Regions from separate parts of the Pseudocitrobacter faecalis genome, predicted to be linked through region 3. Evidence: predicted binding sites of a transcription regulator. Region 3 holds the regulator's gene; each other region holds the start of a gene.
What was found. Region 3 encodes Fur, which represses iron uptake genes when iron is present. Its sites were predicted from a motif close to ATAATAATGAGAACNACTATCAA; they were not measured.
Positions count from the first base shown of each region.

Region 1: feoA (ferrous iron transporter A) is a predicted target of Fur. The motif match lies at 4,929-4,951, and genes of this name have one in related genera.
Region 2: ACOXYR_RS11420 (TonB-dependent siderophore receptor) is a predicted target of Fur. The motif match lies at 3,294-3,316, and genes of this name have one in related genera.
Region 4: sufA (Fe-S cluster assembly scaffold SufA) is a predicted target of Fur. The motif match lies at 2,170-2,192, and genes of this name have one in related genera.

Region 1 covers NZ_CBDDNJ010000002.1:4,813,508-4,820,849, reverse strand. The annotation lists gene envZ (two-component system sensor histidine kinase EnvZ) at 1-829, opposite strand, end outside; gene ompR (osmolarity response regulator transcription factor OmpR) at 826-1,545, opposite strand; gene greB (transcription elongation factor GreB) at 1,761-2,234, shown strand; gene ACOXYR_RS23130 (Tex family protein) at 2,338-4,671, shown strand; gene feoA (ferrous iron transporter A) at 5,052-5,279, shown strand; gene feoB (Fe(2+) transporter permease subunit FeoB) at 5,310-7,342, shown strand, end outside.
Region 2 covers NZ_CBDDNJ010000002.1:2,257,621-2,264,962, forward strand. The annotation lists gene ACOXYR_RS11410 (YciK family oxidoreductase) at 1-433, shown strand, start outside; gene cobO (cob(I)yrinic acid a,c-diamide adenosyltransferase) at 430-1,020, shown strand; gene ACOXYR_RS11420 (TonB-dependent siderophore receptor) at 1,062-3,254, opposite strand; gene rluB (23S rRNA pseudouridine(2605) synthase RluB) at 3,464-4,348, opposite strand; gene ACOXYR_RS11430 (L-threonylcarbamoyladenylate synthase) at 4,547-5,167, opposite strand; gene rnm (RNase RNM) at 5,164-6,045, opposite strand; Trp leader region at 6,209-6,302, shown strand; gene ACOXYR_RS11440 (anthranilate synthase component 1) at 6,337-7,342, shown strand, end outside.
Region 3 covers NZ_CBDDNJ010000002.1:2,987,378-2,994,719, reverse strand. The annotation lists gene tcuC (MFS transporter) at 1-663, opposite strand, end outside; gene tcuB (tricarballylate utilization 4Fe-4S protein TcuB) at 719-1,858, opposite strand; gene tcuA (FAD-dependent tricarballylate dehydrogenase TcuA) at 1,845-3,248, opposite strand; gene tcuR (tricarballylate utilization LysR family transcriptional regulator TcuR) at 3,346-4,272, opposite strand; gene fur (ferric iron uptake transcriptional regulator) at 4,400-4,852, opposite strand; gene fldA (flavodoxin FldA) at 5,134-5,664, opposite strand; gene ybfE (LexA regulated protein) at 5,815-6,108, opposite strand; gene ybfF (esterase) at 6,238-7,002, opposite strand; gene seqA (replication initiation negative regulator SeqA) at 7,186-7,342, shown strand, end outside.
Region 4 covers NZ_CBDDNJ010000002.1:1,781,941-1,789,282, forward strand. The annotation lists gene ydiJ (D-2-hydroxyglutarate dehydrogenase YdiJ) at 1-455, shown strand, start outside; gene menI (1,4-dihydroxy-2-naphthoyl-CoA hydrolase) at 452-862, shown strand; gene ACOXYR_RS09260 (DUF3828 domain-containing protein) at 909-1,394, opposite strand; gene ACOXYR_RS09265 (CHAP domain-containing protein) at 1,396-1,758, opposite strand; gene sufA (Fe-S cluster assembly scaffold SufA) at 2,233-2,601, shown strand; gene sufB (Fe-S cluster assembly protein SufB) at 2,613-4,100, shown strand; gene sufC (Fe-S cluster assembly ATPase SufC) at 4,117-4,863, shown strand; gene sufD (Fe-S cluster assembly protein SufD) at 4,838-6,112, shown strand; gene sufS (cysteine desulfurase SufS) at 6,109-7,329, shown strand; gene sufE (cysteine desulfuration protein SufE) at 7,342-7,342, shown strand, end outside.

The DNA.
Region 1 (7,342 bases), 1.8 Mb from region 3:
ACTCTTCGATATCTTTGTTGATCGACTCCGCCAGATAGCCGTCCTGCTCGCCCATCATCTCCGTCGCCAGACGAATACGGGTGAGCGGCGTGCGCAGGTCGTGGCTGACGCCCGCCATCAGCAAGGTGCGGTCATCGGCCAGTTGTTTCACGCCCGCGGCCATATGGTTAAAGGCGCGGGTTACCGAACGCACTTCCGACGCGCCATATTCGCGCAGCGGCGGCGGGATCATCCCTTTACCGACCTGGAGCGCCGCATGTTCGAGGTCGACTAACGGTCGGTTCTGAATGCGGATAAACAGCCACGCACCGCCTATCGCCAGCAGCATGATTGCAAGTGTGTAACGGAACAGCGGCGAGAAATCGCCCTGATGAATTTCAGTGAGAGGAACGCGTACCCAGATGTTGGGAGACAACCAGGTTTTCAGCCAGACGACGGGCGAGCTTTTGTTGACCTCGACGCGCACTTCCGTTGGGCCACCCAGTTGCGTCGCCATCTGCTGGCTTAAAAATTCATAATGCTGCGCCCAGCGCAGCCCCGCCTCTTCCGCCGCTTCATCGGAATAGAGCGAGATACCAAGTTCGCGGTAAATTTCGCGGCGGAACGCAGGCGGCACCACCAGCTGCGTTCCGTCCTCCAGCTCAAGTTTATCGGTCATCAGCATACGGACTTCGTAGGCGAGAACCTTATTAAACTGCTGGAGGCTTGGCAGAATCGCGAAGTTCAGCACCACAAGATAGGTTGTCACCAGGCTGACAAACAGCAAGGTGACAATCAGCAATAACGTGCGGGCAAACGAGCTTCGCGGCGAGAAGCGCAATCGCCTCATGCCTTCGAACCGTCCGGGACAAAGACGTAACCCAGGCCCCAAACGGTCTGAATATAGCGCGGATGGGCCGGATCTTCTTCCACCATGCGGCGCAGGCGGGAGATCTGGACGTCGATGGAACGCTCCATCGCGGAGTACTCGCGACCGCGCGCCAGGTTCATCAGCTTATCGCGGGAGAGCGGTTCACGCGGATGGCTCACCAGCGCTTTGAGTACTGCAAATTCCCCGCTGGTCAGCGGCATCGGCTCATCTTCACGGAACATTTCACGCGTACCGAGGTTCAGCTTGAACTTACCGAAGGCAATCACCGCCTCTTCCTGAGAAGGCGCGCCCGGCAGTTCGTTCGCCTGACGACGCAGCACCGCACGGATACGGGCCAGCAGTTCACGCGGGTTGAACGGTTTTGGAATGTAGTCGTCAGCACCGATTTCCAGCCCGACGATACGGTCAACTTCTTCGCCCTTCGCCGTCACCATGATGATCGGCATAGGGTTGCTTTGGCTACGCAGACGGCGGCAAATGGACAAACCGTCTTCGCCTGGCAGCATTAAATCCAGTACCATAAGATGGAAGGATTCGCGGGTTAACAGGCGATCCATCTGTTCGGCGTTGGCTACGCTTCGAACCTGGAAACCCTGCTCGGTCAGATAACGTTCAAGCAGCGCACGCAGGCGCATGTCGTCATCGACCACCAGAATCTTATAATTCTCTTGCATTGTTTTTACTCCCAAAGGTTCGCAACAATTATGAGTGCGTATTCTTAAAAAAGCGTAAGCCGGTCACCAGTTAAATCTGGTATAAATTCCAGGCTAAATTGTTACAAAGCATATTTTACAGCGGCTTAAGTATACATTTAATCATAAGACACATTATTCATCCTGTTGGACTCTTTTGTGCTTTCCAACAGGCCAGCAGAAGGCAGGAAACGCGGATGAAAACGCCTTTAATTACCCGTGAAGGGTATGAAAAACTGAAAAAAGAGATGGATTACCTCTGGCGCGAGGAACGCCCGGAAGTCACCAAAAAAGTGACCTGGGCTGCAAGCCTTGGCGATCGCAGTGAAAACGCCGATTACCAGTACAATAAAAAGCGCCTGCGTGAAATCGACCGCCGCGTGCGTTATCTCACCAAATGTCTGGAAAACCTGAAAATTGTTGATTATTCACCGCAGCAGGAAGGAAAAGTCTTCTTTGGCGCATGGGTGGAAATTGAAAACGATGACGGCGATGTGAAACGCTTTCGCATTGTCGGCTACGATGAAATATTTGGCCGTAATGACTACATCTCAATTGATTCGCCAATGGCGCGCGGCCTGCTAAAAAAAGAGGTTGGCGATCTGGCGGTGGTGCAAACACCCGCCGGTGAAGCGAGCTGGTACATCAATGAGATCGAATATGTGAAGTAGCGCGCCTGGAACAATCCGAGAGAATACGGTGGCGACTGGCATTTTTGCCGGTCAATCCGTATAACTATCCCCTGATTTTTTCGACCCAACAGATGACAACACCATGATGAATGATTCGCTCTGCCGCATTATTGCGGGTGAACTTCAGGCACGCGCAGAACAGGTGGAAGCCGCCGTTCGCCTGCTTGATGATGGGAATACCGTGCCATTTATTGCACGTTATCGTAAGGAAGTCACCGGCGGTCTGGATGACACGCAGTTGCGTAATCTGGAATCCCGACTGGGCTATTTGCGTGAGCTTGAAGATCGTCGCCAGACCATCCTCAAGTCAATCAGCGAGCAAGGTAAGCTCACCGAATCGCTGGAAAAAGCCATTAATGGCACCCTCAGTAAAACAGAACTCGAAGACCTCTACCTCCCGTATAAACAAAAACGTCGCACACGCGGGCAAATCGCCATTGAAGCCGGGCTGGAACCGCTGGCTGAGCTGCTGTGGAACGAACCGTCACATGACCCGGAAACGGAAGCCGCCAAATTTATCGATGCCGACAAAGGCGTAGCGGACACCAAAGCCGCGCTGGATGGCGCGCGCTATATCCTGATGGAGCGTTTTGCTGAAGACGCGGGCCTGCTGGCGAAAGTGCGTGATTATCTGTGGAAAAACGCCCACATCGTGGCGACCGTGGTGGCAGGCAAAGAGGAAGAAGGCGCGAAATTCCGCGACTACTTCGACCATCACGAACCGATTTCTACCGTGCCGTCTCACCGCGCGCTGGCGATGTTCCGTGGCCGCAACGAAGGCATCCTGCAACTCTCACTTAATGCCGACCCGCAGTTCGACGAGCCGCCGAAAGAGAGCCACGGTGAACAGATTATTATCGATCACCTCGACCTGCGCCTGAACAACGCCCCGGCGGATAGCTGGCGTAAAGGCGTGGTGAGCTGGACGTGGCGCATCAAGGTGCTGATGCATCTGGAAACTGAACTGATGGGCACCGTGCGCGAGCGCGCGGAAGACGAAGCAATTAACGTCTTTGCCCGTAACCTGCACGACCTGCTGATGGCGGCGCCTGCGGGCCTGCGCGCGACGATGGGCCTCGATCCGGGCCTGCGTACTGGCGTGAAAGTGGCTGTGGTCGATGCGACGGGCAAACTGGTCGCCACCGACACCATCTACCCGCATACGGGGCAAGCGGCGAAAGCAGCCGTTGCCGTGGCAGCGCTGTGCGAGAAACATAACGTTGAGCTGGTTGCTATCGGTAACGGTACGGCTTCGCGCGAAACGGAACGTTTCTTCCTCGACGTACAGAAGCAGTTCCCGAAAGTGACGGCGCAGAAAGTGATCGTCAGCGAAGCGGGCGCATCGGTTTACTCGGCATCAGAACTGGCGGCACAGGAGTTCCCCGACCTCGACGTTTCCCTGCGTGGCGCGGTCTCTATCGCCCGTCGTTTGCAAGACCCGCTCGCCGAGCTGGTAAAAATCGACCCGAAATCTATCGGTGTCGGCCAGTATCAGCACGACGTCAGCCAGACTTCACTGGCGCGTAAGCTGGATGCGGTGGTGGAAGACTGCGTAAACGCCGTGGGCGTAGACCTGAATACCGCTTCTGTGCCGCTGTTAACGCGCGTGGCGGGGCTGACGCGCATGATGGCGCAGAATATTGTCAGCTGGCGCGATGAGAACGGTCAGTTCCAGAACCGTCAGCAACTGCTGAAAGTCAGCCGTCTGGGGCCCAAAGCCTTTGAACAGTGCGCGGGCTTCCTGCGTATTAACCACGGCGACAACCCGCTGGATGCCTCAACGGTGCACCCGGAAGCGTATCCGGTGGTCGAGCGTATCCTGGCGCGGACTCAGCAGGCGCTGAAAGATCTGATGGGCAACAGCAGCGAGCTGCGTAATCTGAAAGCCTCTGAATTCACCGACGAGCGTTTCGGCGTGCCAACCGTCACCGATATCATCAAAGAGCTGGAAAAACCGGGCCGTGACCCGCGCCCTGAGTTTAAAACCGCGAAGTTCGCTGATGGCGTTGAGACCATGAACGACCTGCTGCCGGGGATGATTCTGGAAGGTGCGGTTACCAACGTCACTAACTTTGGCGCTTTTGTCGATATCGGCGTGCATCAGGATGGTCTGGTTCACATCTCATCGCTGGCGGATAAGTTCGTGGAAGATCCGCACACAGTGGTGAAAGCCGGTGATATCGTCAAAGTGAAAGTGCTGGAAGTGGACCTGCCGCGTAAACGTATTGCGCTGACCATGCGTCTGGACGAGCAGCCGGGTGAAACCAACGCCCGTCGCGGCGGTAGCAGTAATGAGCGCAACCAGGGCAATCGCCCGGCGGCCAAAGCGGCAAAACCACGCGGTCGCGATGCGCAGCCTGCGGGTAACAGCGCGATGATGGATGCGCTGGCGGCGGCGATGGGAAAAAAACGCTAAATCGTGCGCTTTGTTTTGCCGGGTGGCGCTGCGCTGACCCGGCCTACACAATATAAACGTCTGTGGGCCCGATAACGTTATCGGGCTTTTTTATTTCAGAAATATATTAATTGTTTTTATATTTAGCATTATTATCACCCCATTAACATTCAATGAAATAAACAAACATACGGTTTACCCGAATTGTTTTGAGCCAAATCAACTTTGCGCCACTTTATTCTCAGAAAGAACATCCGCTCACATTTTATCTATTGAAGATACAAACCATTCTCATTATCATCGTATTGTAGATTAATTAACCTCTCTCATGTTCGCGCGCCTTTCCGTTCGTTTCTTTTGAACCCGCGCGACAGTGACTCGCGATGAAATAAGTAGGCCCTATGCAATTTACTCCTGATAGTGCGTGGAAAATTACTGGCTTCTCCCGTGAAATCAGCCCGGCCTGGCGTCAGAAACTGCTGTCGCTCGGTATGCTGCCCGGCTCCTCTTTCCAGGTTGTGCGTGTCGCGCCATTAGGCGATCCCATTCATATTGAAACGCGTCGAGTCAGTTTAGTCCTACGCAAAAAAGATTTGGAATTTCTGGATCTTGAATCCATTTCCCGTTAATCCGATTTAGCTGTTATAGAGTTCACAAAAATGAAAAAACTAACCATTGGCTTAATTGGTAATCCTAATTCCGGCAAGACAACTTTATTTAATCAATTAACCGGCGCGCGTCAGCGTGTGGGGAACTGGTCCGGGGTAACGGTCGAGCGTAAAGAAGGTACGTTTTCAACCACCGATCACATCGTCACGCTGGTCGACCTGCCGGGCACCTACTCCCTGACCACTATCTCCGCGCAAACCTCGCTCGATGAACAAATCGCCTGCCACTACATTTTAAGCGGCGACGCCGACTTACTGATTAACGTCGTCGATGCTTCAAACCTTGAGCGTAACCTCTATCTGACGCTGCAACTGCTTGAGCTGGGCATTCCCTGCATCGTGGCGCTTAACATGCTGGATATCGCGGAAAAACAGCAAATCCGCATTGATATCGACGCCCTCTCCGCCCGTCTGGGTTGCCCGGTGGTTCCGCTGGTTTCCACGCGTGGCCGCGGGATCGACGCCCTGAAGCTGGCGGTTGACCGTTATCAAAGTAACGATGAGATTGAACTGGTGCATTACGCGGCTCCCCTGTTACGGGAAGCAGGGAACCTGGCGCGCGCGATGCCGGAATCCATCCCCGAGAAACAGCGCCACTGGCTCGGGATGCAGATGCTGGAAGGCGATATCTATAGCCGCGCCTATGCGGGCAATGCGGCGGATAAACTCACTGTCGCGCTGGCTAACCTGAGCGACGAACTGGATGACCCGGCGCTACATATTGCCGATGCGCGTTATCAAAGCATCTCCGCCATTTGCGACAGCGTCAGTAACACGCTGACCGCCGAGCCCAGCCGCTTCACCGCGGCGGTGGATAAAATCGTGCTCAACCGCGTGCTGGGGCTACCGATTTTCCTGTTCGTGATGTACCTGATGTTCCTGCTGGCGATTAACATCGGCGGCGCATTGCAGCCCATTTTCGACGGCGGCTCGGTCGCTATCTTTATTCACGGCATTCAATGGGTTGGGGCAACGCTGCACTTCCCGGAATGGCTAACGATTTTCCTCGCCCAGGGGATTGGCGGCGGGATCAACACCGTGCTGCCGCTGGTGCCGCAAATCGGCATGATGTACCTGTTCCTCTCCTTCCTTGAAGACTCCGGCTACATGGCGCGTGCCGCATTCGTGATGGACCGTTTAATGCAGTCGCTTGGTCTGCCGGGCAAATCCTTCGTACCGCTGATTGTCGGTTTCGGCTGTAACGTGCCGTCGGTGATGGGCGCACGTACACTCGATGCGCCGCGTGAACGCTTGATGACCATTATGATGGCACCGTTTATGTCCTGCGGCGCACGTCTGGCGATCTTCGCCGTCTTCGCGGCGGCCTTCTTTGGTCAGCAGGGCGCGCTGGCTGTATTTTCGCTTTACGTGCTGGGCATCGTGATGGCGATCCTCACCGGTCTGATGCTCAAATACACCATCATGCGTGGTGAAGCCTCGCCGTTCGTGATGGAGCTGCCGGTTTATCACATTCCGCATCTCAAGAGCTTGTTTATCCAGACCTGGCAACGCCTGAAAGGTTTTGTAGTTCGCGCGGGTAAAGTCATCGTTATCGTCAGTATTTTCCTGAGTGCGCTGAACAGCTTCTCGCTGAGCGGCCAGGCGGTTGATAACATCAATGACTCTGCCCTCGCCTCTGTCAGCCGTCAGTTAACGCCGCTGCTGAAACCGATTGGCGTGCATGAAGACAACTGGCAGGCGGCAGTGGGCCTGTTTACCGGGGCGATGGCGAAAGAAGTGGTGGTCGGTACGCTGAACACCCTCTACACGGCTGAAAATATCCAGGAAGAAGATTTCGACCCGGCCACCTTCAGCCTGACCGATGAGCTTTTGGGCGCAGCCGATGAAACCTGGCAGAGCCTGAAAGACACCTTCAGCCTGAGCGTGCTGGCGAACCCAATCGAAGCCAGTAAGGGCGATGGGGAAATGGCGACCGGTGCAATGGGCGTGATGAGCAGCAAATTCGGCAGCGCGGCAGCAGCCTACAGCTACCTGATTTTCGTCCTGCTCTACATTCCATGCAT
Region 2 (7,342 bases), 730 kb from region 3:
GTCTGAGCAGAAACCCGACGTCTGGCAGCAGGTGATGCAGGTAAACGTTAACGGTACCTTTATGTTGACTCAGGCCCTACTGCCGCTGTTGTTGCAGTCTGAAGCGGGCTCACTGGTCTTTACCTCTTCAAGCGTAGGACGCCAGGGGCGCGCTAACTGGGGGGCCTATTCCGTGTCAAAATTCGCCACCGAAGGCATGATGCAGGTGCTGGCTGAGGAGTATCAAAACCGCCTGCGCGTCAACTGTATTAATCCCGGCGGTACGCGCACCAGCATGCGTGCCAGCGCGTTCCCAACGGAAGATCCGTTAAAACTGAAAACACCTGCCGATATCATGCCGCTCTATTTGTGGCTGATGGGCGACGATAGCCGCCGTAAAACGGGGATGACTTTTGATGCCCAGCCAGGCCGTAAACCGGGGATTGCCCAATGAGTGATGAACGCTACCGTGAGCGCCAGCAGCGCGTCAAAGATAAAGTTGATGCCCGCGTCGCGGCCGCTCAGGAAGAACGTGGCATTGTGATGGTTTTCACCGGCAACGGGAAAGGAAAAACCACCGCCGCCTTTGGTACGGCGACGCGCGCCGTCGGGCACGGCAAAAAAGTGGGCGTTATTCAGTTTATTAAAGGTACCTGGCCTAACGGTGAACGCAACTTACTGGAGCCCCACGGCGTCGAGTTTCAGGTGATGGCCACTGGTTTTACCTGGAATACGCAGGACCGTGAGAGCGATACTGCCGCCTGTATGGCCGTCTGGCAACACGCCAAACGCATGCTGGCCGATGCATCACTGGATCTGGTTGTGCTTGATGAGCTGACTTATATGGTGGCCTATGACTATCTGCCACTGGAAGAGGTACTGAGCGCGCTATGCCAGCGCCCGACGCACCAATCAGTGATTATCACCGGTCGCGGCTGTCACCGTGATATCACCGAGATGGCCGATACCGTCAGCGAACTGCGTCCGGTGAAACATGCGTTTGACGCGGGGATAAAAGCGCAGATCGGCATCGATTATTAAACGAAGAAATGCCGGAAAGATTCACCTTTCCGGCATACGGCTTAGAACGAAACGGTTACGCCTGCGTAGTACGCGCGGCCTGGTTCGTTGTAGGTGGATGCACCGTCGTTTTCACGATAAACCCGTTTATCAAACAGGTTGTTGATCCCGGCATTGGCGCGCAGGTTTTTGGTGATGTCGTAATTGACGTTCAGGCCGAAAATAGCGTACGGACTGATTTCGCGGTTCGACATCTCGCCCGCTTCATTACGGATCTCCGCATTCTGGCGCGGCTTCTGACGACCATACTGCGTCCAGCTTAACGTGGTATCCAGTTTGTCAGTGACCTGCCAATCAAGCTGCGAGTTAATGGTAAATTCCGGTATAACCGAGAGTGGGTTACCGGTTTTTTTGCTCTCCGAGCGGAACATGTAGGTCGCGTTGGTACGCCATTCAAGGACATCACGCAGCACAGGAATAGTCAGGTTCCCTTCCAGACCTTCAACGATCGCTTTACCGCCGTTTTCCCAGCGCAGAATATTGGCGCCATTTGAGGCGTAACCTACCACGTCATCCCCGGCCACGATTTTGTTTTTATAATCGTTGCGGAACCAGGTCACCCCTGCCGCATAGCCATTGTCATGGAACTCAATCCCCACTTCTTTGTTCACGCTGATTTCCGGGTCAAGGTCTTCGTTACCTAACAGGAAGCAGCTACCGGTACTCACCCCGACCGGGCAACCATTGCCACGCGTAGAGAGCAGATATCCCTCAGTAGATTGATAGAGGTTTGGCGCTTTAAACGCACGCGCGATCCCCGCTTTCAGAGTGAACATATCGCCTAATCCTTGCGAAATATTCAGGCTCGGGCTCCAGTTGGCTCCAAAAGTGTCGTGATAATCAAAGCGCAAACCGGGCAGAATCTGGGTACTGTCCGTCGCGGCGATGTTATCTTCAAAATAGAGGGAGCTAATCGTCGCACTGTTTTTACTGCTGCGGTCGCTGGCACTGCCGGAAACGTTGCCTACAGTAACGCCTGCGCTATCCGTGGCGGTCATTGATGCCGGATCGTTTAACTCGTCGCGGTTCCACTCTGCGCCCAGCGTAACAGTTTGATCGACCAGCAACTGAAGCGGGAAGTTCACTTCGCCACCCGCACGATAGCTTTCAAGACGGCTGGTTGAATAATCATCACTGTTGATCATCCCTTCCACTTTGCCGGTGGAACCTTCATCCAGACGCGTGTTGTTGGTTTTTTCGTAGTTGAAGTTGAGTTTAGATGTTCCCCAGTCCCAGATGCCGTTGTAGGTAATGCCGTAGTTCTGGCGGTACATGCGGTTGGTTTCGTCGCCATACAGCGTCTGAATTAATCCGCCCGGGCTGACGTTGCTGTTGCTGTACTGGGTATCACCCGCGTAGATATTCCCCTGCCGGCTGTAGCCATAGCTGAAATCGACAATTTGCAACGGGGTAATTTTCCACGACACCACCGCGTTAATATCTTTATTGCGCACGCCTTCACGCCCCGCAGCGGCAGAACCGTTCTGGGCTGTATTGATATCATAGGCATCAGCATCAGTTTTGTTCAGGTTGCCATACAGACGCATGGTCAGCGCATCACCGGCCAGCGGGCCGCTCAGGTTGAAGTTAGCACGTTTGGTCGCACCTTCTTTACTGTCTTCCGGCTGGTTGGTGAACAGAGAGAGCGAGCCGTGCCAGTCATTCGTCGGACGTTTGGTGATGATATTCACCACCCCGCCCGCCGCACCAGAACCATAGCGCGCCGCCGCCGGGCCACGAATCACTTCGATGCGCTCGACCATTTCCGCCGGAACCCAGTTGGTATCACCGCGCGTGTCACGTTCTCCGCGCCAGCTGTAGCGCACAGAGTTACGTGATGTCACCGGCACACCATCAACCATAATCAGGGTATTTTCCGGCCCCATGCCACGGATATCGATCTGGCGGTTATTACCACGGCTGCCGCTGGCGCTGTTCCCTGTCAGGTTAACACCGGGCATTTTGCGGATGATGTCGGAAAGGTCGTTCACCGGCGGGCTTTTCTGGATATCTTCAGCGGTGATGGTCGAGACCCCCGGCTGTTGCTTGAGCTCCTGCTCAGCGGTAACAATCATGGTTTCGTTATCGGCAAGCGGTTCTGTTGGCTCTTCATTGGCGGCCCACGCGGTGGTGCTCAGCAGGCTGGCTAAAAAGAGGGCAATTGGTTTTTTGCGTGTTGTTACAGAAATATACATTCCATCATTCCCTGTCATGAAGCATAAAATCAAGTGCGCATACTAATGATAATTATTCGCATTTCACATATGATTCATGGAATCTCCTCCACATCTCCTTTTTTGACTATAAAACAATCAATTCGGCAGATTTTGTGAAGGTGGAATGTCAGGCACAAAAAAACCGGGCGAACATTGCTGTTTGCCCGGCTTGATAATCAGGAAGTTGATTAACCGTTGCTGCGGCTTCCCCCGCCACGGCGCGGGTTGCTCACCTGGCTATGGCGTTTCACCGCACGGCGAATCTGATTCGCCTTCATGCGGCGTCGGTCTTTCTCAACCGCCACTTTCGATGCGGTTTCAGGCGGCAGTTCAACCAGCTCACGCAGGTAGTTGGTCTGCGCCAGATCCAGTTCGGTATAGCCGCCGCGTGGCAGGCCTTTTGGCAATGGAATATCACCGTAGCGAACGCGGATCAAACGGCTCACCTGCACGCCAACGGCTTCCCAGAGACGACGCACTTCACGGTTGCGGCCTTCCGTCAGCGTCACGTTGTACCACTGGTTGATGCCTTCGCCACCGGTAAATTTGATGGTTTTAAACGCCGCCGGGCCATCTTCAAGCTGTACGCCGCGGGAGAGCTCACGGACTTTGCTGTCATCGATCTGGCCAAACACGCGGACAGCGTACTCACGCTCAACTTCGCGGCTTGGGTGCATCAGGCGGTTTGCCAGCTCACCGTCGGTGGTGAACAGCAGCAGACCGCAGGTGTTCACATCCAGACGACCAACGGCAATCCAGCGCGCACCACGCAGTTTTGGCAGACGATCGAATACGGTCGGGCGACCTTCCGGATCGTTACGTGTACAGAGTTCACCTTCCGGCTTGTAATAAGCCAGAACGCGACAAATTTGTTCTACGGATTCTTTAACGGAAATCAGATGGCCATCAATACGAATTTTGAGGCCCGGGATCACTTCAACGCGATCGCCCAGTTTAGCAATTTTGCCGTCGACGCTCACGCGCCCCGCTTCAATGATCGCTTCGATTTCACGACGGGAGCCGTGGCCAGCACGCGCCAGCACTTTTTGCAGTTTTTCGCTTTTATCGCTCATAGAGCTTCCTTCCGGTGTCGCCTTCACAGGCGTCTGGGTATACTTTCAAAAACAATGTGTTGAGTTCTATTAAACCCTAACTCATTGAAAGGTATCTTTTACACGTAAAATGGCGCACCACGTGCGCCATAACAATAATTCGTGGCCGCGTATCTTACATGAATTTCTGATGAAAAGATTCATCTGGTTTATTCACGCTCAGAGGAACGGCTTCACATCACCCACGCCTTCACGCAGTACCACCGGCGTGTCGTCAGTTAAATCAATCACCGTTGTCGGCTGTTGTCCCAGATAACCGCCATGGATAATTAAATCGACCACTTTTTCCAGACGATCTTTAATCTCTTCCGGATCGGATTCGGTAAATTCGCTGCCCGGCAACATCAGAGAGGTTGAGAGCATTGGCTCGCCTAATGCTTCAAGCAACGCCTGGGCGATAGGGTTAGACGGCACACGCATACCGATGGTTTTACGCTTTTCCTGCAACAGACGGCGCGGCACCTCTTTCGTCCCTTTGAGGATAAAGGTGTAATTGCCCGGCGTGTTGTTTTTCATCAGGCGAAACGCCACGTTATCGACGTAAGAATAGGTCGACAGTTCGGACAGGTCACGGCACATTAGCGTGAAGTTGTGACCATCTGGCAGATGACGAATACGGCAGATGCGCTCCATCGCGCCTTTATCTTCAATTTTGCAGCCCAGCGCGTAGCCGGAGTCGGTTGGGTAAACAATCACCCCACCTTTGCGCACGATTTCAACCGCCTGGTTAATCAGTCGCGCCTGCGGGTTATCCGGATGAATATAAAAAAACTGACTCATGCTTCCCTCTCAGTAGAATTCTGTGGCGTCTCGAAGCGTTGCCAGATGCCCTCTACCCCGGCGGGTAGCCACAGCTTACGGCCCAGTTCTATCCATGGGCAGGGCTGATGAAAATCAGAACCCTGCGAGGCCAGTAACGCATATTCACGGGCATAGGTTGCAAGCTGAGCGCGCTCGTGTGGCGCCTGCTGGCACTGCGCGACTTCCATCGCATCCCCCCCCTGTTCACTGAAGTGGGCCAGCAATCTTTTCAGCCACTTGGCCGACAGGTTGTAACGAGCCGGATGGGCCATTACCGCCACGCCGCCTGAATGATGAATGACATCAATAGCTTCCCTTATTGTACACCACTGTGGCGGAACGTATCCCGTTTTCCCACGTGCGAGATATTTTTTAAACACATCGCCAATGGTGTTCGCTTTTCCCTGCTCCACCAGGAAACGGGCGAAATGCCCGCGTGTTACCGCACCGCCGTCGGCCAGGCGCTGTGCGCCTTCCAGTGCGCCGGGAATGTGGGCTTTTTCCAGACGTTCGGCAATCAACGCCGCCCGTTGGTTTCGCCGCGCTTTTTGCTGATTCAGGAAGGCCGTTAACGCTGGATGGTGAATATCAATATTCAGGCCGACGATATGAATTTCGTGATTTTCCCACAGCGTCGAAATCTCAACGCCGGTGATTAAATTCAACGCCAGCCCGGCGCGCGCGATCTCCGCCTGCGCCAGCGGAATGCCATCGACAGTATCGTGATCGGTGATCGCCAGCGTACCTACGCGCATCTCTCCGGCGCGATGCACCAGCGCTTCCGGCGTTAGTCGGCCATCGGAGGCGGTGGTGTGGCTGTGAAGATCGTAAATCACTGCATATGTTGTGTCGCTCAAAACGGCTCCCGTTGGGCTAATATTCGTATAAGACGACGCATCATAACGTTTACTGAGTAATTTCTAAAATCAGGGGTTGACTTTGACTCATCGAACTAGTTAACTAGTACGCAAGTTCACTTAAGCAAGGTATCGGCAAATGAAGACGAAAATCAATGTACTGCAGGGTTGGTGGCGCACTCCCAAATAAGGGCAGTGTCATCACGTCTGCATTTTGCAAACAGATACCCGGCCCGCCACTGAGCGGGCTTTTTATTGAACACCTATTTTACAGAACAGGCGAAACAAACAATGCAAACACCAAAACCAGCGCTTGAGCTTCTGACCAGTGACGCGATTTATCGTGAAAACCCAACCGCGCTTTTTCACCAGCTATGCGGTGCACGCCCGGCGACATTGCTGCTGGAATCTGCGGATATCGATAGCAAAAACGATTTAAAAAGCCTGCTGCTGGTCGACAGTGCGCTGCGTATCACTGCGCTCGGTGACACTGTCACAATTCAGGCGCTGACCGATAACGGCGCGTCCCTGCTCCCGTTGCTGGATACGGCGCTGCCAGCGGGCGTTGACAACCAGCATCAAGCGAATGGCCGCGTACTGACCTTCCCGGCGGTCAGCCAGTTGCTGGATGAAGATGCACGTCTTTGCTCACTGTCCGTTTTTGACGCGTTTCGCCTGCTGCAAACGCTGGTGACGCTGCCAGAAGATGAACGCGATGCGATGTTCTTCGGCGGGCTGTTCGCTTATGACCTGGTCGCCGGTTTTGAAGACCTGCCATCGCTTGAAAGCGATACTTCCTGCCCGGACTACTGCTTCTACCTGGCGGAAACGCTGCTGGTCATTGACCACCAGACCAAAAACACGCGTATTCAGGCCAGCCTGTTCACGCCATCATTGAGTGAAAAAGACCGCTTGCTGCAACGCATTGAGCAACTGCGTCAGCAACTGAATGAGCCCCCTGCGGCTCTGCCAGTGGTAACCGTTGAACAGATGCGCTGCGAGACCAACCAAAGCGATGAAGAGTACGGTGATGTGGTGCGTAAAATGCAAAAAGCGATTCGCGCCGGGGAAATTTTCCAGGTGGTGCCATCTCGTCGCTTCTCACTGCCCTGCCCGTCGCCGCTGGCGGCGTATGATGTACTGAAAAAGAGCAACCCCAGCCCGTATATGTTCTTTATGCAGGATAACGATTTCACCCTGTTCGGCGCTTCACCGGAAAGCTCGCTGAAATATGAATCCAGCAGCCGCCAGATTGAGATCTACCCTATTGCCGGTACTCGCCCACGTGGTCGACGCG
Region 3 (7,342 bases):
CGGGCGATGCTTACGATGTAAAAACGCCTCGGTCTCCTGAAGCGAACGGCGCAGAACGAATATAAGAGGAATGATCATACAGCCAATAAAGAACGGAATTCGCCAGCCCCACTCTGAAATGGCATCGTGCCCCAGTGTTGCATTCAGGGCGTAGCCAATCAGTGCCGCAAAAACGATGGCAACCTGCTGGCTGGCGGATTGCCAACTGGTATAGAAGCCTTTATTACCCGGCGTGGCTATCTCTGAGAGATAAACCGAGACACCACCCAATTCCACACCTGCGGAGAATCCTTGCAACAAGCGTCCAATCAGCACCAGAACCGGTGCAAGTACACCGATTGTCTGATACCCCGGAACCAGCGCGATAAGTAATGTACCGCAGCCCATGATCGCGAGCGTAACCATCAGCCCTTTGCGCCGGCCAATTCGGTCTATATAGGCACCCAATACAATAGCGCCGATTGGCCGCATCATGAAACCTGAGCCGAAAACCGCAAAGGTCAGCATGAGCGCAGCAAACTCACTTTCCGCCGGGAAAAAGGTTTTCGCGATATACGTGGCGTAAAAGCCGAACAGAAAGAAGTCAAACTGTTCGAGAAAATTACCGCTTGTGACTCTGAGGATGGCGCCGAACGTGCCGGCGCGTGAGGTAGGTTGTGTCATTGGGTCTGCTCTCCAGTGTCTTCATCTTGTTTTTATAGAGGTAAGCGTTTGTGGGTTAGTCGCCAGCGACTCCCGCCTGTATTCCGCGTCGCTTCTCAATAGCCCACTTGAGTAAAGACGCGCACCGGTAAAATCCGTGGGCAAATTTTCCATAGGGTAGGGTTAAAAAAAGCGCCATTACGACCCCGAGATGGATGGCAAGCAGGATCCCCATCCACGTCGTATCTCTTACCGCCAGCAGCCCTAGGCCTGTGAGGCTGGTGAGTAATAACAGCATGATGAATCCTCGATCCATCGGCTTTTGTCGCGGATCGCCATGCAAAGGTGAGCGGCGAAAATTCAGCCACAGTAACCCTGCCGGGCCGATAAGCAGTCCCAGCCCGCCAAGGGTGCCGAGTATGACCGGCGCACTAAAGAAGGGGTAGGGGGCTTCCCAACCGGCAATATAGTGATAAGCCGTGGCGACAAGCGTGGCGGCAAAACAGAGCATAAATCCGTAAAAAGTGAAGTGATGAAAGCGACGGCGCAGCAATGTAAAGGCATCGTCTGCTTCGTTGCAGCCTTTGCCATGGCCGCCATCAAGATATTTCAGGGTGAGGGCGTCGTGAGAGGCTTTCGCGATATCTCTGACGTGCGGAGCGCCCGGTGTGATTTCTCGCCAGAAACGTATGATTCCCGCCATGAGTAACGCTACCGCTATGGCAAAAACCGAACCAAACATCCACGCCAGCAAATTATGGGGAAAGATTTGATAAAAATCGCCGGCAAGCGGAGGGTGTGTAAGCTGCCCCTTCAATGCCATCGCGAGAAGTAAAAAGAGTACCAGACCGAAAGCCAGGGCCAGAGTTACGGTCAGCCCGGCCCGACGATAGAGTGCTCCGAACGCAGCAGGTTGCGCATAATGTTGATAGGTCTCCAGGCGCACTTCCGCCATGGCTTTTGGCACATTGATAGCAAATTCATGGGGTGGCGCATACTGACAAGCGTGCAGGCAGGCACCGCAGTTGTGACATAGGTTAGCAAGATAGTTGATATCCGCTTTGCCGAACGCCAGCCGCTGGGTCATCGCCGGAAATACCGCGCAAAAACCTTCACAATAGCGGCAGGCATTACACACCTGCATCACCCGTTCAACTTCTGCTTCAGGTTCGGTCAGTATTTTCGCCTCAATAATGAGTTTCTCAAGCTGCTTCATTGCGCACCTCCCGTTTTGCCGCCAGCGCGGCTTCTTTCCCTGCGATGCGCCCGAAAGTTGTCCCGATGGACATGCCGACGCCTGCGGTATACCCCTTACCCAACACATTTCCGGCCATCATTTCCCCTGCGACAAACAGATTCCGGCTTGGGCGCCCGGCAAAATGAACCGCCGCACGATCGTTAACCCGAAGCCCAAGATAGGTAAAAGTGATCCCGGGTCTGAGGGCGTAGCCATAATAGGGGGGCGTGTCGATTGGCCGCGCCCAATGCGATTTTGGTGGCATAAGATTTTCGGTGGCACAGTTGTCGAGCGTGGTGTGATCAAATTGTCCTTGCTGGCATGCCTGGTTGTATTGGGTCACTGTCCTGGCAAAACGGGTCGCGTCAAGGCCCAGTTGACGGGCGAGTTCTTCTAACGTGTTCGCCTGAGCTCCGGGAAAAACAGGGGGCATAAAATGGCCGATCGCTTTACTGTCGATAATGGAATAACCAATCTGCCCAGGCTGTTGAGCGACCAGACGCCCCCAAATGGCATAACGTTTCGGCCAGAAATCTTCACCCTCGTCATAGAAACGTTGCGCGTCGCGGCTGACGACGATGCCCAACGATACACAATCAACACGCGTACAAATGCCGCCGTCGTAAAGTGGCGCACGGGCATCAATCGCTACGCAGTGGGATTGGGAGGGATCGCCGATGATATCCGCGCCGCTATCCATCATAAATTTGAGCAGTACACCCTGGTTAAACCGTGTCCCGCGGATCAGAAAGTTGTCGGCAGGCCATTCTCCTCGCGCGTTTTCCCCCCATGCTTCGCGCAGCCATTCGCGATTGGATTCAAAACCTCCAGCGGCAAGCACGCAAGATCTGGCTTCAATTCGCTCGTCTCCTGCCAGTGCGGCAACGAATTCTCCGTCCTGAAGCTCCAGAGCCTGCACAGGCGTGTCATAACGTATTTCCACGCCCAGATTTTCGGCGCTGCGATAGTAGGCGTTGACGAGGGCTTTGCCTCCGCCCATGAAAAAGGCATTCGTGCGGGCGACGTGCAACGCGCCGGAAAGGGGCGGCTGAAAGTTAACGCCATGCCGACGCATCCAGTCGCGGCATTCGGATGACGTACGGATCACCAGTCGGGCCAACGCTTCGTTGGTGTTACCTTCCGTGACGCGAAGCAGATCTTGCCAGAATTCCTCTTCGGGATAGCTCTCTACCAGAACGTCCTGTGGCGCGTCATGCATGCAGCGTAAATTACGCGTGTGTTGCGAATTTCCTCCGCGCCACTGGCGGGGTGCCGCTTCCAGCATGAGCACCGAAGCACCCGCTTCGCGAGCCGTCAGGGCGGCGCATAAGGCGGCATTTCCGCCGCCGATCACCAGAACATCAACCATCTTCAACCTCATTACACTTTAACTTTTTGTTAAATTTGTAATTGAAATGTACATGGCTAATTTGCAAGAGCGCTATGCTGGGTTGCTAAACAGGGGTTTAGTTAAGGTAAAGCGTTGCGCCCGGCCACTCTCCTTCCTGAACGAGTTCACGCATGACTTTGGTGAGTACGACGCGGGTGGCAAGGCCTGCGGGGGTCAATTCATTATCCGATAAACTGACCAGAAAGTTGGGGCGGCTAAGTATAGGATTGTGGATCGGGATCACTCTCAAGACTTCATTATCAAGATGCGAAACGGCAGCGCCAGGCTGAAGCGTGGCCCCCAGACCGTTTCGCACGGCCTGCATTAACAAGGCAAGACCATCAATCTCTGAGACGATATCAAGATGTATGGCGTGTTCCCTGGCCATTGTTTCTAATCTCCCACGCAGTCCGTGGCCCAGGCTCGGCATAATGAGGGGGATACCAGACAGCTGTATCGGTGATAGCGTGTCATCGGCAATGTTATCAAGCAGGGTATGGTGGGCAATGAGAAACAGTCGCTCTTCCAGGATAGGCCTGGCGCTCCAGCGAACGATTTTTTCCTTTTGAAAGACAATGGCTAAATCAATCTGACGGGTATTTATCATTCGCTCCAGATTGCCGGAAAGGCTTTCGACAACATGCAGACGCACGTCGGGGTAGCTTTCACGCATGGCTTTCATGAAGGGGATACCGAGAATAGAGGCGGTACTGGGTGCCATGCCTACGCTGACGTGTCCGGAAAGGCGTGCTTCTCTGGCGGCGAGAATCGCATCATCGGCATGGCGGATAGCCAGTTGTGCCTGTGAGAAAAAAGCTAAACCCGCATGGGTCGGCGTCACACCGCGTGACGTCCGCTGCAACAGACGAATGGCGAGATCGTTTTCCAGTCGGGTCATCTGCTGGCTAAGTGCCGAAACGCCAATATTCAGATCGAGGGCCGCACTACCCATGCTGCCGGTTTCGACAATGCGGACAAAATAGCGTAACTGGCGAAGCTCCATCTCACTCTCCAAAAGGTGGGGGATTTTACATTAAAGCAACATTAGCGGAGAGGGAAGTGAGAAAAAGGAAGTACACACCAATAAAAAAGCCAACCCGAAGGTTGGCTTTACAGAATCCTGAAGATAATTACTTCTCTACGCCATCGTGCGCGTGTTCATCTTCGCGGCAGTCACCTTCAGCGCAGTGACCATACAGGTACAGGCTGTGGTTGGTTAAGCGGATCCCGTGTTTCGCAGCGATTTCACGCTGGCGGGCTTCGATGGAATCATCGCTGAATTCGATAACTTTGCCGCAGTCGAGGCAAATGAGGTGATCGTGATGGTGTTGCTGAGTCAGTTCGAAAACGGACTTGCCACCTTCAAAATTATGGCGTGTAACGATGCCAGCGTCATCAAACTGATTGAGAACGCGATAGACGGTCGCCAGACCAATCTCTTCACCCATGTCGATCAGGCGTTTGTATAAGTCTTCCGCACTGACATGGTGATTGTCTGGTTCCTGAAGCACTTCCAGGATTTTTAACCGGGGAAGTGTGACTTTCAGGCCAGCCTTCTTTAATGCGGTATTGTTGTCAGTCATGCGGAATCTGTCCTGTTGCTAAACGATTGACTTCCAAACGCGGAAGTAACACAGAGAGTGCACCGAGTGTAATGCGTCTCATTATAGAATGACGCCTTCTAAATGAAAACAGCAAGACCTGGGCGAATAAAGATATCGAAAACGAGGCTTGACCTGCAAACTCGCTAAATTCAGAAGATATTGTACAGATTTACGCTCAAAAGTTAAAAAATTGTAGCTATTATTTTGATTGCTTCTACCTATTAATGCGGCGCGATTTAACAATCACGCCGCATTAAACATCAGGCGTTTTTAATCTCTTCCAGATGCAGCTCTTCAGAAATCTGTTTAACCCATTTTTCTACACGTTCAGCGGTCAGTTCCGGCTGACGGTCTTCATCGATAGCCAGACCCACGAAGTGATTGTCATCGGCCAGGCCTTTAGAGGCTTCGAAGTGGTAACCGGCCGTTGGCCAGTGGCCGACGATGGTCGCACCGCGCGGTTCAATGATGTCGCGGATAGTACCCAGCGCATCACAGAAGTATTCCGCGTAGTCTTCCTGGTCGCCGCAGCCGAACAGTGCAACAAGTTTGTCATTGAAATCAATTTCTTCCAGAGTCGGGAAGAAATCGTCCCAGTCGCACTGGGCTTCACCGTAATACCAGGTCGGAATACCTAACAGCAGAATGTCGAATGCAGCCAGGTCTTCTTTGCTGCTCTTGGCAATGTCATGCACGTCGGCAACGTCTTTACCAAGCTGTTTCTGAATCATTTTTGCAATATTTTCGGTATTGCCGGTGTCGCTACCAAAGAAAATGCCAACGATTGCCATGAGTTAAATAACCTCTTGAAACTTAATGATATGGTGGTGGCGTATTGCCCACAGATAAGGGCAATCATAGCAGAACAGAGAAGGGTGCGGAATCAGCAATCGTACCGGACTGCACACTCTGCTACATGAAAGCGGGATTTTACGTAATTTTCAGAGCTTTTCCTGCGCGCGGAGCACGGCTAACTGGCTCATCAGAATCTCTTCGATAAGCTCGCTGCGACTCATATCGCGCGCGGTTGCCAGTTCGTTCAGGGCATCTACCGCGTCGTTATTGAGTTTCAGTTCGACGCGCTTCAGACCGCGAACTTTATCGCGTTTTAATTGATTACGCTTATTGATGCGCAGCTGTTCGTCACGCGAAAGCGGATTGGTTTTGGGTCTTCCCGGCCGACGCTCATTTGCGAACAAATCAATTGTCGTGCGGTCCGTTTGTTCTTTTGCCATGATTCAGAGTGACTTCGGGGAAACAAGCTACCGGGAAACGCCCGGTGCAGACAGCGCGCAATCATACATCAGTGCAACCGACACGCCAACGACCACGGCCATAATGGCGCGCGGTCGTTGAGTTTTTAATCAGTCTGCTAAATAACGGCGGATGGCGCGCAGTACCGCGTCCGGTTTTTCAGCATGCACCCAGTGACCGGCACCAGCGATAACATGTGCACGCGCCTGCGGAAATTGCGAGAGCAGGTCGTCACGGTAAGCTTCGGTAACGTAAGGCGAATTCCCCCCGGGAATAAACAGTGCCGGCTGATCCCACGCCGGAATCGTCTCCCAGCCGACGATGTGCGGGTATTGATCCCACAGCACCGGCACATTAAAGCGCCACTCGCCGTCAACAAATGACTTCAGCAGAAACTGAATCACGCCTTCTTCGGCTAAAAATTCGCGCATGACGGTTGCGGCCTGCTGGCGTGAGGAGACGCCCGCGCGGGTGACGGCGTTAATCGCCGCAAAAATCTCATCGTGGCGACGCACATGATAGTCCACCGGCGCGATATCAATAGCGACCAGATGCTCGATACGTTCCGGGGCCAGGGCGGTCAGGGCCATCACCGCTTTACCGCCCATCGAGTGACCAATCACCGTGGCTTTCTCAATGTTGTGGGCGTCGAGGGTATCCAGTAAGTCTTGCGCCATCGCCGGGTAGTTCATCTCATCTGCTCGCGGCGAAAGACCGTGGTTACGCATATCGACTTGCAGGATATCGTGGTCGGTCACCAGGTCGCGTGCCAGCACGCCGAGGTTATCAAGGCTGCCAAAAAGGCCGTGAACGAGCATGATGGGGGAATTATTGTGCAGGTTTTGTGCAGATTGCGCTCGGGTATTCAATTTCATAGCAAAGTTCTTTTTTTCGCTCTGTCGGGTTAGGGTATTATGTTGGACATTCTCACATTCAGGGGCAAGATACGATTTTTATCCCATTTTTGCCGCTATCCTGGTATGACGCTATCCGCTGTTGGGTTTTGAACATATAATCCCAGCAACTTGTATTCAGAAAAATTATTGCACTGGATTAAGATGAAAACGATCGAAGTTGATGACGAACTCTATCGCTATATTGCCGCCCACACACTGCACATTGGCGAGAGCGCATCCGACATTTTACGGCGAATGCTGAAGTTTTCCGCCGCATCACAACCTGTTGTTGCTGCTCCGGTTGCCAAAGCTGAAGTCG
Region 4 (7,342 bases), 1.2 Mb from region 3:
TGGTGCTGTGTTATCGCGATGAATATAAGCAGGTGCTGGGCGATAAACGCGGCGATTTCAACGTCATGCTGGTGCACGAATGGCTGCCTCAGGCGCTGGAAGGTATTGATAGCCACGAATCCGGCGGCGAGCCCTGGTATTTGTTTGGTCACTGTACCGAGGTGACCGCGCTGCCTTCCGCGCCAAAACAGTGGGCGTCCATATTTGCCCGATTTGGCGCGAAGCTGGAGAACGTCAACGTTGGCTGCTGCGGCATGGCGGGAACCTATGGTCACGAAAAGAAAAACCATCAAAACTCGCTGGGGATTTATGCGCTATCATGGCAGCAGGCCATGCAACGCCTGCCGCGTAATCGCTGTCTGGCAACCGGATATTCCTGCCGTAGCCAGGTGAAGCGCGTGGAAGGTAATGGCGTTCGCCATCCGTTACAGGCACTTCTGGAGATTATTGGATGATTTGGAGACGTCAGACGACCCTCGATGCCCTGAATGCGATGAACGAAGGGACGATGATGGCGCTGCTGGATATTCGCTATGTTGCGTTAACCGATGATGCGCTGGAGGCGACGATGCCCGTTGACCATCGCACGCACCAGCCATTCGGTCTGCTACACGGCGGAGCATCGGTTGTTCTCGCCGAGACACTGGGTTCAGTGGCGGGTTATCTCTGTACCGAGGGCGATCAAAAAGTTGTCGGACTGGAAGTCAATGCCAACCATATCCGCGCGGTGCGTAGCGGCCGGGTACGCGGCGTCTGTAAAGCTATCCACACCGGGCGTCGCAGCCAGGTGTGGCAAATCGAAATCTTCGATGAGGAAGGGCGCTTGTGCTGCACATCGCGCCTGACCACTGCGGTAATCTGATTCCCAACTAACACCCGCTGAACTTCACCGGGTGTTAGTGCGTTATTTAAGGCATGGGCGATTTTTTGTCTGACAATGAAGATTTAAGACCACTATTTGGTGAGATAGCCTGACCAGCAACAGAGTTGACTTTCCAGATGCCCTTTTCTTTAACCATACAATCAATCACAGTATGTTTATGCTTTGTGCCGAAGGTAATATAGACCTGCATACAAACGGGATCATAGTCTGATGAGACGACATTTATTTCCTGCCAGTCATCCTCAATATCTTGTGCTTTTATAAACATATCGACATCAGGAACATCAACTATCTCAGGGTCTGACTGGTTTGATTTTAGCAACGCTTTGATGGTCTGTTCAGTAACATAAGGTGAAAGACCTTGATAATCAGTGAGAGGATTTCTGTCTCGTTGTAGTTGAGACAAATACCACTGATTAAACCTGAGTGCAGAGGCTTCCGGTCCGGCTGGAGGCAAACTAGCACGGGCACTCAAAGGAACCAGCAAGCACGCTATTATGTACAATCTCATTTTAATCCTGCCTGTAGAGTTGGTACGCGGGCTTGGCATTACGCCATGCAGCACCTGGATACATACCGTGCTGCTTAAAATCTGAATACCAGGTGCCATGTCCATCATAAATACATGCATGGCCAGAAGGGTGGCCTGCGATGGGTTGAATTACCGCAATATCACCTTCGCGCGGTTCACCAAATACAGGCCGAAAACCCGCAGCATAGAGATTTGATGCCATATTCTTTGCATGTGGTGTGTTGTGAATATGTGCTCCTCCATGACGAATGGCCTCAGAAACGAAATGAGCGCATCTTTTTTGGCTTGAATTTCCCGCGTAAATTCGCGCGTATTCAACGGCTTTGTGTTTATCCCAGGCCATGCTGTTTCCTGTATTGGAATGTTAATAATAACAATACTTTACGCATGGTTAATGTTTGTTGATGTCATAAAGTGTGTGCCCTCGTTAACGAACATCAGCATTGGTTATGTTGATGAGCCTTTAATAGATGGAATGATTAATTTTACGACAGCAAGAATGAAATAATTGTCCATCACCCTTAAACGTGACTTATAGGGACAGAAGTCTCAAAAACTATCAAATAAATAGGCATTATCGATGCATGTTTTGTTCTTCAACCACTTCCGGTAATTACCTTTTCTTAATCTATTATTTTTCAATGTGTTGTAAAAAATCATCTCTCCCTGTTGCCCGCACAATGAGGGTCTATGCTTATAAAAAGCCACTGTAAAACAGGTTCGAAGGTAATACCCCTGTTGCAGATGGGTTGAAGTGATAATCATTATCACTAACATAGCGTTATGCCTTCGATGGCTTAACCGATGAGGTAGACCAATGGAAGTAGATTCTGGAACGTTTGATCCCAATGATTTTGCCTGGCGTGGCCTGACGTTAACGCCTGCAGCAGCAACACAAATTCGCAATCTGGTGAGTAAACAACCAGGGATGCAGGGCGTGCGTCTTGGCGTGAAACAGACCGGCTGTGCAGGATTTGGCTATGTGCTGGATACGGTAACCGAGCCTCATGCCGATGACCTGTTATTTGAGTCTGACGGCGCAAAACTGTGGGTGCCTCTTTCCGCGATGCCGTTTATCGATGGCACCGAAGTGGATTACGTGCGCGAAGGATTGAATCAGATATTTAAATTTCATAACCCGAAAGCGCAGAACGAATGCGGCTGCGGCGAAAGTTTTGGGGTATAGGCGGTACGATTATGACGCGCAATACTGAAGCAACTGACGATGTCCAGACCTGGACCGGCGGCCCGCTGAATTACAAAGAGGGCTTCTTCACCCAGTTAAAGACCGACGAACTGGCGAAAGGAATCAACGAAGAGGTGGTCCGCGCGATTTCGGCAAAACGTAATGAGCCCGAATGGATGCTCGAGTTTCGCCTGAATGCCTTCCATGCCTGGGAGCAGATGAAAGAGCCGCACTGGTTGAAAGCGAACTATGCTTCGCTCAATTATCAGGACTACAGCTACTACTCTGCGCCCTCATGCGGCAACTGCGATGAGACCTGTGCCTCTGAACCGGGCGCGGTGCAGCAGACGGGTGCCAATACCTTCCTCACCGATGAAGTCGAAGCGGCGTTTAACCAGCTTGGCGTACCGGTTCGCGAAGGTAAAGAAGTGGCTGTTGATGCGATTTTCGACTCGGTTTCCGTGGCGACCACCTATCGCGAAAAACTCTCTGAGCAGGGCATTATTTTCTGTTCGTTTGGCGAAGCGATTCACGATCATCCGGAACTGGTGAAACAGTATCTTGGCACGGTTGTGCCATCGAACGATAACTTTTTTGCCGCCCTGAACGCGGCGGTGGCGTCAGATGGCACCTTCATCTACATCCCGAAAGGTGTGCGCTGCCCGATGGAGCTGTCGACCTATTTTCGCATTAACGCGGAAAAAACCGGCCAGTTTGAACGCACCATTCTGATTGCTGATGAAGGCAGCTATGTGAGTTACATCGAAGGTTGTTCTGCCCCGGTGCGTGAAAGTTATCAGCTGCACGCGGCGGTCGTGGAAGTGATCATCCACAAAAACGCGGAAGTGAAATACTCCACGGTGCAAAACTGGTTCCCTGGCGATAACAACACCGGCGGTATCCTGAATTTTGTCACCAAGCGCGCCCTGTGCGAGGGCGAAAACAGCAAAATGTCCTGGACCCAGTCAGAAACGGGTTCCGCCATTACCTGGAAATACCCGAGCTGCATTTTGCGCGGCGATAATTCGATTGGCGAATTCTTCTCGGTGGCGCTGACCAGCGGGCATCAGCAGGCCGATACCGGCACCAAAATGATCCACATCGGCAAAAACACCAAATCGACGATCATCTCAAAGGGGATATCCGCCGGGCATAGCCAGAACAGCTATCGCGGGCTGGTTAAAATCATGCCTACCGCCACCAACGCGCGTAACTACACCCAGTGCGACTCAATGCTGATAGGCCCGGACTGTGGCGCGCATACCTTCCCGTATGTTGAATGCCGCAATAACAGTGCACAGCTGGAACATGAAGCCACTACCTCGCGTATCGGTGAAGATCAATTGTTCTACTGCCTGCAGCGTGGGATCAGCGAAGACGATGCGATCTCGATGATCGTTAACGGGTTCTGTAAGGACGTCTTCTCCGAGCTGCCGCTGGAGTTTGCCGTGGAAGCGCAAAAACTGCTGGCGATAAGCCTCGAACACAGCGTCGGATAAGAATTAAGGGATCTCTATGTTAAGTATCAAAGATTTACAGGTTGCCGTTGAAGAGAAAGAAATCCTGCGCGGCTTGAGCCTTGAGGTAAAGCCGGGGGAAGTGCACGCCATTATGGGGCCGAACGGCTCCGGGAAAAGTACGCTTTCCGCTACGCTTGCCGGGCGCGAAGACTATGAAGTGACCGGCGGCACGGTGACCTTTAAGGGTAAAGACCTGCTGGAACTCTCCCCTGAAGAGCGGGCGGGGGAAGGGATCTTTATGGCGTTCCAGTATCCGGTAGAAATACCGGGCGTCAGCAACCAGTTTTTCCTGCAAACGGCGCTGAATGCCGTGCGTAAATATCGTGGTCAGGACGCGCTGGATCGCTTTGATTTTCAGGATCTGATGGAAGAGAAAATCAACCTGTTGAAAATGCCGCAGGACTTGCTGACCCGCTCGGTTAACGTCGGCTTCTCCGGCGGTGAGAAAAAGCGCAATGACATCCTGCAGATGGCGGTGCTTGAGCCAGAGCTGTGCATTCTGGATGAAACGGATTCCGGGCTGGATATTGACGCCCTGAAGATTGTGGCAGACGGCGTGAACTCTCTGCGTGATGGTAAGCGGTCATTTATCATCGTCACCCACTACCAGCGCATTCTCGACTACATCAAACCGGATGTGGTGCATGTGCTTTATCAGGGGCGGATTGTGAAATCCGGCGACTTTACCCTGGTGAAACAACTGGAGGAGCAGGGCTATGGCTGGCTTACCGAACAGCAGTAACGCGCTGCAACAGTGGCATCATCTGTTTGAGGCGCAGGGCGAACAGCGTTCCCCTCAGGCGCGGGAACATTTGCAACAGGTGCTGCGACTGGGTCTGCCCACGCGTAAAGATGAAGACTGGAAATACACCGCACTGGATAGCCTGCTCAATAGCCAGTTTGTCGCGCCACGGCTGACCACGCTTGAAGATATTGCGCCCGATTCACTGGCCTTAACGATGGATGCGTGGCGTCTGGTGTTTGTCGACGGTCAGTTTGCGCCTGGACTGAGCGATGCGCTGGACGAGAGCGGGTTTGAGGTTGCGGTCAATAACGTGCGTGAAGACCTGCCTGCGGCGGTTAACGGCGAAGTTTTTCTGCATCTCACCGAAAGCCTCGCGGCAACGGTGACGCACATACGCATCGCCCGTAATCAACGTCCGGCGAAACCGTTGCTGCTTATGCACATCACGCGGGGCCTGATGGGCGATGAAATGAACACCGCCCATTATCGCCACCACATCACGCTGGAAACTGGCGCGGAAGCGACGGTGATTGAACATTACGTCAGCCTCAACGATCAACGCCACTTTACCGGGGCGCGATTCACCATGGATGTGGCGGACAATGCGCATCTGCATCATCTAAAGCTGGCCTTTGAAAATCCGCAGAGCTTCCACTTTGCCCATAACGACATTCGGCTGGGTCAGGATGCCAGCGCTCACAGCAGCAGTTTTCTGCTCGGCGCGGCGGTAACGCGACACCACACCAGCACTCAGTTAAACGGTGAAAACACCACCTTACGCATGAACAGCCTGGCGATGCCGATCAATACGGAAGTGTGCGACACCCGCACCTGGCTTGAACACAACAAAGGCTATTGCAACAGCCGTCAGTTGCACAAAACTATCGTCAGCGATAAAGGCCGTGCGGTATTTAATGGTCTGATTAACGTGGCGAAACACGCCATCAAAACCGACGGGCAGATGACCAATAACAATCTGCTGCTGGGGCGACTGGCGGAGGCGGATACTAAACCGCAGCTGGAAATTTACGCTGATGACGTAAAATGCAGCCATGGCGCGACGGTCGGGCGCATTGATGATGAACAGCTTTTTTATCTGCGTTCGCGCGGTATAAACGACAGCGACGCGCGCAAAATCATTATCTATGCCTTTGCTGCCGAATTGACGGAAGCCATCGCCCATGATGCGCTGAAACAGCAGGTACTGGCGCGGATCGGCCAGCGCTTGCCAGGAGATTCACAATGACATTTTCCGTACAACAGGTGCGCGACGATTTCCCGGTGTTAAGCCGGGAAGTGAATGGTCAGCCACTGGCGTATCTCGACTCCGCCGCCAGCGCGCAAAAACCGGAGCAGGTGATCCGCGCAGAAGCGGAGTTTTATCGTCATGGTTACGCGGCGGTGCATCGTGGCATTCATACGCTGAGCGCTGAAGCGACGCAGCGGATGGAAGAGGTGCGTCAGAAAGCGGCAAACTTCCTTAATGCCCGTTCCGCTGAAGAACTGGTTTTCGTGCGCGGTACCACCGAAGGGATAAACCTGGTGGCCAACAGTTGGGGAAACGACAACGTCCGTGCAGGCGATAACATTGTGATCACCGCGATGGAGCACCACGCCAATATTGTGCCGTGGCAAATGCTTTGCGCCCGGACAGGCGCGGAACTGCGCGTGATCCCACTCAATGTTGATGGCACATTGCAGATGGATATTGCACCAACGCTTTTCGACGAGCGCACACGATTGCTGGCGGTGACCCAGGTGTCTAACGTCCTCGGCACAGAAAACCCCGTGGCGGCGCTTATCGCACTGGCGCATCAACACGGCGCGAAAGCACTGATTGATGGCGCGCAAGCGGTGATGCATCACCCGGTCGATGTGCAGGCGTTGGACTGCGATTTCTATGCCTTTTCGGGCCATAAACTGTATGGGCCGACGGGGATCGGCGTGCTGTATGTGAAAGAAGAAATACTGCAGGCGATGCCGCCGTGGGAAGGGGGCGGCTCAATGATTGCGACCGTCAGCCTGACGGAAGGCACGACCTGGGCGAAAGCGCCGTGGCGCTTCGAGGCCGGGACGCCGAATACGGGCGGTATTATGGGGCTCGGCGCGGCGTTCGATTATCTCAATGCGCTGGGGCTTGAAGCGGTTGGCGAGTATGAACAAACGCTGATGCATTACGCCCTGGCCGCGCTGGCAGACGTGCCCGATCTCCATCTTTATGGCCCGGCGGACAGACTGGGCGTTATCGCCTTTAACCTCGGCACGCACCACGCCTATGACGTCGGCAGTTTCCTGGATAACTACGGCATTGCCGTGCGAACCGGACATCATTGTGCGATGCCGCTGATGTCATTTTATCAGGTGCCGGCAATGTGCCGGGCGTCACTGGCGATGTATAACACCTTTGAAGAGGTCGACCGTCTGGTGACGGGGCTGCGACGCATTCATCACTTATTGGGATAACAGGGAGGGATAA